Linked DNA regions of Desulfurobacterium sp. TC5-1. The protein of the gene in region 2 binds, or shares a complex with, the protein of the main gene of each other region. Links are inferred from orthologs where the notes say so. Each region holds a gene or a part of one and is shown on either strand. Other genes may lie near its edges.

Region 1 (3,091 bases), 650 kb from region 2 along the record:
CCTTGTGAAATTCGGACTTATACCTGAACTTATAGGAAGGTTGCCTGTAATAGCCACCCTGTCGGAGCTTCAGGAAGAGGATCTTATCAGGATACTTAAAGAACCCAAAAATGCTCTTGTTAAGCAGTATAAGAAGTTGTTTGAGCTTGAGGGTGTAGAACTTGAATTTACCGATGATGCCTTAAGAGAAATTGCAAGGGAAGCTATTAAAAGAAAAACCGGTGCCAGAGGCTTGAGAGCTATAATGGAGAAACTGATGACTGATATAATGTTTGAGGTTCCAAATAGAAGAGACATAAAGAAAGTGACTATTGACAGGGAAGCGGTTCTTACTGGAAAGCCTAAATATGAACTTGTTAAAGCATCTTGAGGAGGATGGTGTGAGAAAGCCTTTAATTGCTGGAAACTGGAAGATGAACAAGACAGTTTCTGAGAGTATCGAGTTTGCCAGAGATTTTGTCAAGGCCGTTTCTAACGTTACTGATAGGGATATTCTTATCTGTCCCCCTTTTACTTCTCTATATCCTGTAAGTGAAATTTTTAATGGAACAAATGTAAGGCTTGGTGCTCAGAACATGTATTTTGAGGAAAAAGGTGCTTTTACCGGCGAAATTTCACCGTTGATGTTGAAAGATGCCGGATGCAGCTTTGTCATTTTGGGGCATTCGGAGAGAAGACATATCTTTGGTGAAAGTAATGAGCTTATAAATAAGAAAGTTTTGTCTGCAGTTTCTCACGGTTTAGTTCCTGTTCTCTGCGTTGGTGAGCTTCTTGAGGAAAGAGAAGAGGGAAAAACGTTTGATGTTGTTGGAAGTCAGCTTGAAGAGGGTCTCAAAGGGGTTTCAGCTGACAGCGAATTTGTTATTGCTTACGAGCCTGTGTGGGCTATTGGAACCGGTAAAACGGCGACGCCGGAACTTGCTGAAGAGGTTCACAGGTTTTTAAGAGAAAAACTCTCGGAGCTTTTTGGAAGTAAAAAAGCTGAATCTGTGAGAATTCTTTACGGTGGAAGCGTTAAACCTGAAAATGTTGACGGCTTGATGGCGATGAACAATATAGATGGTGCCCTGGTAGGTGGGGCAAGTTTGAAGGTTGAATCTTTTGTAAAAATTGTGAACTTTGGGAGGTAACGGATGTTTACCCTTTTACTTATAGTTCATGCCGTTCTTGCGATTCTTCTTGTTATTGTTGTTCTTATTCAGCCAGGGAAAGGTGATATTTCTTCCCTCATGGGTGGTGGAAGTGCTTCTTCTGCTTTTGGAGCAGATACGGCGTCTGTTCTTACGAAAACGACGGCAATTCTTGGCGCACTTTTTATCCTTAATTCTATTTTCCTCTCAGTTATAGGTTCTAAATACCTTGGTGGTTCTTCTGTTGTTGATAAGGTAAAAGTGGAGCAAAAGCGGTGAGGAAGGTTTTTCCTCTCCTGTTGATTTTTTATTTTTCCCTTTTTTCATGTTCCTTCCAGAAGGAGCAGAAGCCGGTTGTTTCAGGTGCAGCTTCTATTTCTGTTGAGGTTCATTTTTCGCCACGGGGTGGTTGTACCGATACCCTGATAAAAGAGATAAATAGTGCAAAGCACAGTATAGATGCCGCCATATACAGTTTTACATCAAAAAAGATAGTTAAGGCTTTTATTAGAGCTCATAAAAGGGGCGTCAAGGTAAGGGTTATAATAGATCAGGGAACTGCAAAATCTAAAAGGTGCGTGGCGCCAATCCTTAAGAAGGCAGGTGTTCCGGTTCGATTTAAAAGGGGAAGTGGCGGTGGATTGATGCACAACAAATTTGCGGTTATAGATGGAAGAACCGTTATTACGGGAAGTTTTAACTGGACTGTGAGTGCTGAAAAGAGGAATGACGAGAACCTTGTTGTTATAAAAGATGATTTGCCGTTGGCGCACCGTTACGAGAAGGTTTTTGATAGACTCTGGCATCTGGCGGGACTGGAGGAGTAGCTTGAATCTTGAGTCTCTTAAGGAAGAGTATTTCAAAGAGAGGGAAAGGATAAAAAAACGCCACTTTGATAAAGAGACAGGCTTTCACGTGGCTCAGGATTTAAAAAATGCTCTTGATAAACTTTTAAAGGGTGTCTTTCCCCATTTTTTTGGCAGGTGGAGCATTCCGTGTTGTCTTGTTGCTCTTGGTGGTTACGGAAGAGGAGAACTCAACTTCTACTCAGACATGGATTTTAACCTTCTTTATGACGGTAAGCTCACAGATGCTTACAAAGAAGATCTTGAAGCTTTCTACTACTATATGCTTTCTTTTAACATAGATCTTGGCTATGCGCCAAGGAGTGTTGATGAGGCTCTTTCACTTGCGAAAAATGACCTGAGCATTCTTACAAATTTTCTTCAAATTCGCTTTGTCGAAGGTGATAGAAAAGTTGCTGAGAGTTTTGAGAAGAAGTTTTTTCGTTTTGTGAAGAAAAATGCAGAAAACATTATCGATGAGATAGTTAAGTCAAGGAATGAAAGGTATAAAAGATTTTTTGGAACTGTCTATTATCAGGAGCCGAATGTAAAGGAAAGCAAGGGTGGATTAAGAGACCTTCATGAAGCATTCTGGATTGCGAAAATTGTTTACGATATTCAAAACTATTCAGGTTTTATAGATAAAAATATTATCGATTGGAAGAGTTTCAGAGATGTTATTTCAGCTTACGATTTTCTTTTGAGGGTCAGGAATCATCTTCACATAATAAGTGGACGAAAGAGTGACATTTTGAGTTTTCAGCTTCAGAGGGAAGTTGCTGAATTTTTCGGCTTTTCAAGGGACAATAAAGGCGTAGAAAGCTTTATGAAAAGTTACTTTAATTCAGCCCTTGACCTGTCGATTATTACGAGGGAAATAATAAGAAAGTCAAGAGAGTCTTTAAAAAGCAGTAGAAAGTCGATTTTCTCTGTTTTAAAGAAAGAGCACGAGTTAAGTCCCCATTTTTACGAGCACGAAGGGTCCCTTTATATCTACGAAAATAGGGAAACAGAAGTGTTAAAGAATCCGGCTCTTGTGGTTGAAGCTTTTAAACTTGTGCAGAAGTTTGGCTTTTCTATATCACCCACTGCCTTCAGCATATTCAAACTTTCTGC
Region 2 (3,145 bases):
GCTGACAATGTCTCCCTCTTTAAACACCTTCTTCTTCGTCGGTAGACCGTGGACAACCTCTTCATTCACAGAAACACAGATGGCTCCGGGAAAGCCAGCATACCCTAAAAAGGCCGGTTTTACACCGTATTCTTTACAGTAACTTTTAGCAAGCTTATCTATATCAAGAGCTGATACTCCCGGCTTTACCTCTTCTCCTATTTTAAGGAGAATCTCCATAGTTAGAGCCGCTGCATTCCTTAATCTGGCTACCTCTTCAGGGCTTTTCAAAATTATCTTTGGTTTAATCCTTTTAACCATTTACTCCTATTGCCTCTTCTATCTTACCTGTAATTTCGTCAATATCCCCAACACCGTTTATCTCTGCCAAAAGACCTTTGCTGGTGTAGTAATCGATAAGAGGTGCTGTTTGTTTTCTGTAAACCTCAAGCCTATTGCGGATAACGTCTTCCTTATCGTCTGCCCTTCCTCTTGCAAGAAGTCTTTTAACTATCTCTTCATCTTCAACGTTAAGGTAGATAACCTTATCAAGTTCCATTCCTATCTCTTTTAAAAGTTCATCAAGAGCTTCAGCCTGAGGAAGCGTTCTTGGAAATCCATCAAGGATAAAACCGTTCTTTCTAACATCATCCTGAGAAAGCCTCTCTTTTATAATGCCTATTATTACATCATCAGGAACAAGCTCTCCCTTGTCCATGTAAGACTTTGCAAGCTTTCCAAGCTCCGTTCCCTCTTTAACAGCCGCCCTGAGGATATCACCGGTAGCAATGTGAGGAACTCCATACTTTTCCGCTATTCTCACAGCCTGAGTCCCCTTACCGGCTCCCGGAGGTCCCAGGAATATAACTTTTATCATCTTACTCCCCCAAATCCAGTTCTCCTGCGTCTCTTCCTCTTTCCTAAGAATCCTTCGTAAGAAACGTTCAGAGCAAAAGCCTCTATCCTTCTCAATGTATCAAGGGCAACACCAACAACGATCAGAAGTGCCGTTCCGCCAAAGTAAAACGGGAAATGCATTTTCTGCATAATTATGAGAGGAACAATAGCTATGGCTGTAAGGAAAACGGCACCTGCAAAGGTCAATCTTGAAACGATCCTGTCAAGATATTCAACCGTGTCTTTACCGGCTCTAACACCCGGAATAAAACCACCTGCCTTGTTAAGGTTGTCGGCAATCTCTTCAGGATTGAAGATAACTGCAGTGTAAAAGTAGGTGAAGAAAAAGATAAGCACACCGTAAATAATCAGATAGGTTGGTGTTCCAGGTGTAAGAATCTGAGCTATCTTCTGAGCCCAGGAAGCGTGGATAAACTTTGTTATTGTTGCTGGAAACATCATAATTGATGCCGCAAAGATAATAGGAATAACGTTAGCAGGGTTAAGCTTTATAGGCAGAAAACTGGTGTATGTTCCGCCAACCTGAGGCGTTGAGCGTTTGGCATACTGAAGAGGAACTCTCCTTTCTGCCATTTCAACGTATATTACAAGTGCAGTCATTGTAAGAATAATAAGGATAATTCCTATCAATTTAAAAAGTGAAAGTTCTCCACTTTTAAACTGCGTAATCACGTTTATAACTGATGAAGGTATTCTGCTGACAATACCTGCAAAGATAAGCAGTGACATACCTTCACCAACACCATGTTCCGTTATCTTCTCGCCAAGCCACATAAGGAATGTTGAACCAGCTACCAGCGTGGTAACGCAGACAAAAATAAATGTGAAACCGGGATTTGGCACTACAGGTATACCTGAAGGACTTTTCATGCCTTGAAGGCCTATAGCTATACCCAAAGCCTGAATAAACGCAAGTGCAACAGAACCGTAGCGGGTGTACTGGTTAATCTTTTTCCTTCCGTACTCACCCTCTTCTTTTGCAAGTTTTTCAAGAGATGGAAACGCAACGGTAAAAAGCTGCATTATAATGGAAGCACTGATGTAAGGCATAACGCCAAGTGCAAAAATTGTCAGCTTTGAAAGCGCACCACCGGAAAAGGCATCCATAAAACCGAACATCGTCCCCTGTGCTCTCTGGAAAAATTCAGAAAGAGCCGCAACATTAATACCCGGAGTTGGTATATGCGCTCCAAGCCTGAAAACGGCAAGGAGCGCAAACGTAAATAGAAGCCTCTTCTTTAATTCCGGTACTTCAAACACATTGGCAAATATCTTGGAAAGGTTCATTTATTACCTCTCTATAATCTCACAAACGCCACCTGCTGCTTCTATCTTTTCCCTGGCAGATGCAGAAAACTTGTGGGCTCTAACTGTAAGCTTAACGTTAATCTCTCCATCCCCAAGAATCTTCACAGGCTTATTTCTCGCAACAAGTCCTGCAGAAGCCAAAACCTCAGGAGTAACCTCCGTTCCCTCTTCAAACCTGTTAAGGTCCTTAACGTTAACAACTTCATACTCTTTCTTGAAAGGATAATTAGAAAATCCTCTTTTTGGAAATCTCATGTAAAGAGGTGTCTGTCCACCTTCAAATCCTGGTCTTGTTCCACCACTCCATCCGGAACGAGCCTTCTGGCCTTTTTGCCCTCTACCGGAAGTTTTACCAACACCAGAACCATGACCTCTACCAACTCTCTTTTTCTCTCTAACGGCACCTTTATTTGGTTTCAGGTTATGTAATTTAAGTTCCATTTCACTCCTCCAGTGGTTCTACTTTTACAAGCTCTCTAACCTTATCTATCATCCCTTCGATAGCAGGATTTAGCTCTTTAACAGTGCTTCTTCCTCTTTTTCTCAGACCAAGAGCCTCAAGTGTGGCTCTCTTCTTTTTACTCTTTCCGGCAAGCCCTCTTACAAGCGTTATCTTAACCTTAGCCATCTATTACCTCCTGATAATCTCGCCTTCCGGCGTAATTCTTCTTCCCGGAAGCTTCCAGCGTCTTCTAAGCTCTTCGGTAGATACACCACGAAGCTGGGCAAACTCTTCAGGAAGTTTAAGTTTTTCAAGAGCCTTAATAACAGCCCTAACAACGGTGTGTGGGTTTGTTGAACCTATAACTTTCGTAAGAATATCAGTAATACCGGCTGACTCAAGAACTGCACGAACTGGAGCTGATGCAATAACTCCAGTACCAGGGGCAGCCGGTCTCATAATAATGGTTGATGCCCCGAATCTTTCCTGAATTTCAAA

The links.
Region 1: the proteins of secY (region 2) and secG are in contact, whole or in part, in a crystal structure (PDB 5AWW), measured with the Thermus thermophilus proteins. The link is inferred for Desulfurobacterium sp. TC5-1 from one-to-one orthologs. Residues at the interface, in WP_096411648.1 of Thermus thermophilus: Leu14, Gln16, Arg17, Phe20, Ile34, Pro35, Pro37, Ile72, Arg108, Arg109, Asn112, Gln113, Arg116, Ile117, Ile120, Pro145, Gly146, Trp147, Phe152, Phe155, Val156, Val159, Thr160, Val162, Ala163, Gly164, Ala166, Leu167, Trp170, Glu173; in WP_223903268.1 of Thermus thermophilus: Tyr5, Ile9, Tyr12, Leu13, Ala16, Leu19, Val20, Val23, Leu24, Gln26, Glu27, Pro28, Gln30, Gly31, Ala32, Asp34, Leu35, Met36, Gly37, Gly38, Ser39, Ala40, Asp41, Leu42, Phe43, Ala45, Arg46, Val48, Tyr53, Thr56.

The regions. Positions count from the first base shown.
Region 1 is NZ_ATXC01000001.1:599,913-603,003, reverse strand. The notes cover bases 1-2,771. They hold secG (preprotein translocase subunit SecG), read left to right. Parts: upstream 1-1,133; coding sequence 1,134-1,409; downstream 1,410-2,771. Other genes in these bases: glnD ([protein-PII] uridylyltransferase), read left to right, coding at 1,959-2,771; H153_RS0103010 (phospholipase D family protein), read left to right, coding at 1,406-1,957; tpiA (triose-phosphate isomerase), read left to right, coding at 381-1,130; clpX (ATP-dependent Clp protease ATP-binding subunit ClpX), read left to right, coding at 1-370. Also shown: more of glnD, read left to right, coding at 2,772-3,091. UniProt on the Bacillus subtilis protein: Involved in protein export. Participates in an early event of protein translocation.
Region 2 is NZ_ATXC01000001.1:1,248,296-1,251,440, forward strand. What follows is about bases 19-2,843. They hold secY (preprotein translocase subunit SecY), read right to left. Parts: upstream 2,185-2,843; coding sequence 853-2,184; downstream 19-852. Other genes in these bases: map (type I methionyl aminopeptidase), read right to left, coding at 19-300; H153_RS0106495 (adenylate kinase), read right to left, coding at 293-856; rplO (50S ribosomal protein L15), read right to left, coding at 2,188-2,646; rpmD (50S ribosomal protein L30), read right to left, coding at 2,648-2,833; rpsE (30S ribosomal protein S5), read right to left, coding at 2,837-2,843. In the rest of the region: more of map, read right to left, coding at 1-18; more of rpsE, read right to left, coding at 2,844-3,145. UniProt on the Bacillus subtilis protein: The central subunit of the protein translocation channel SecYEG. Consists of two halves formed by TMs 1-5 and 6-10.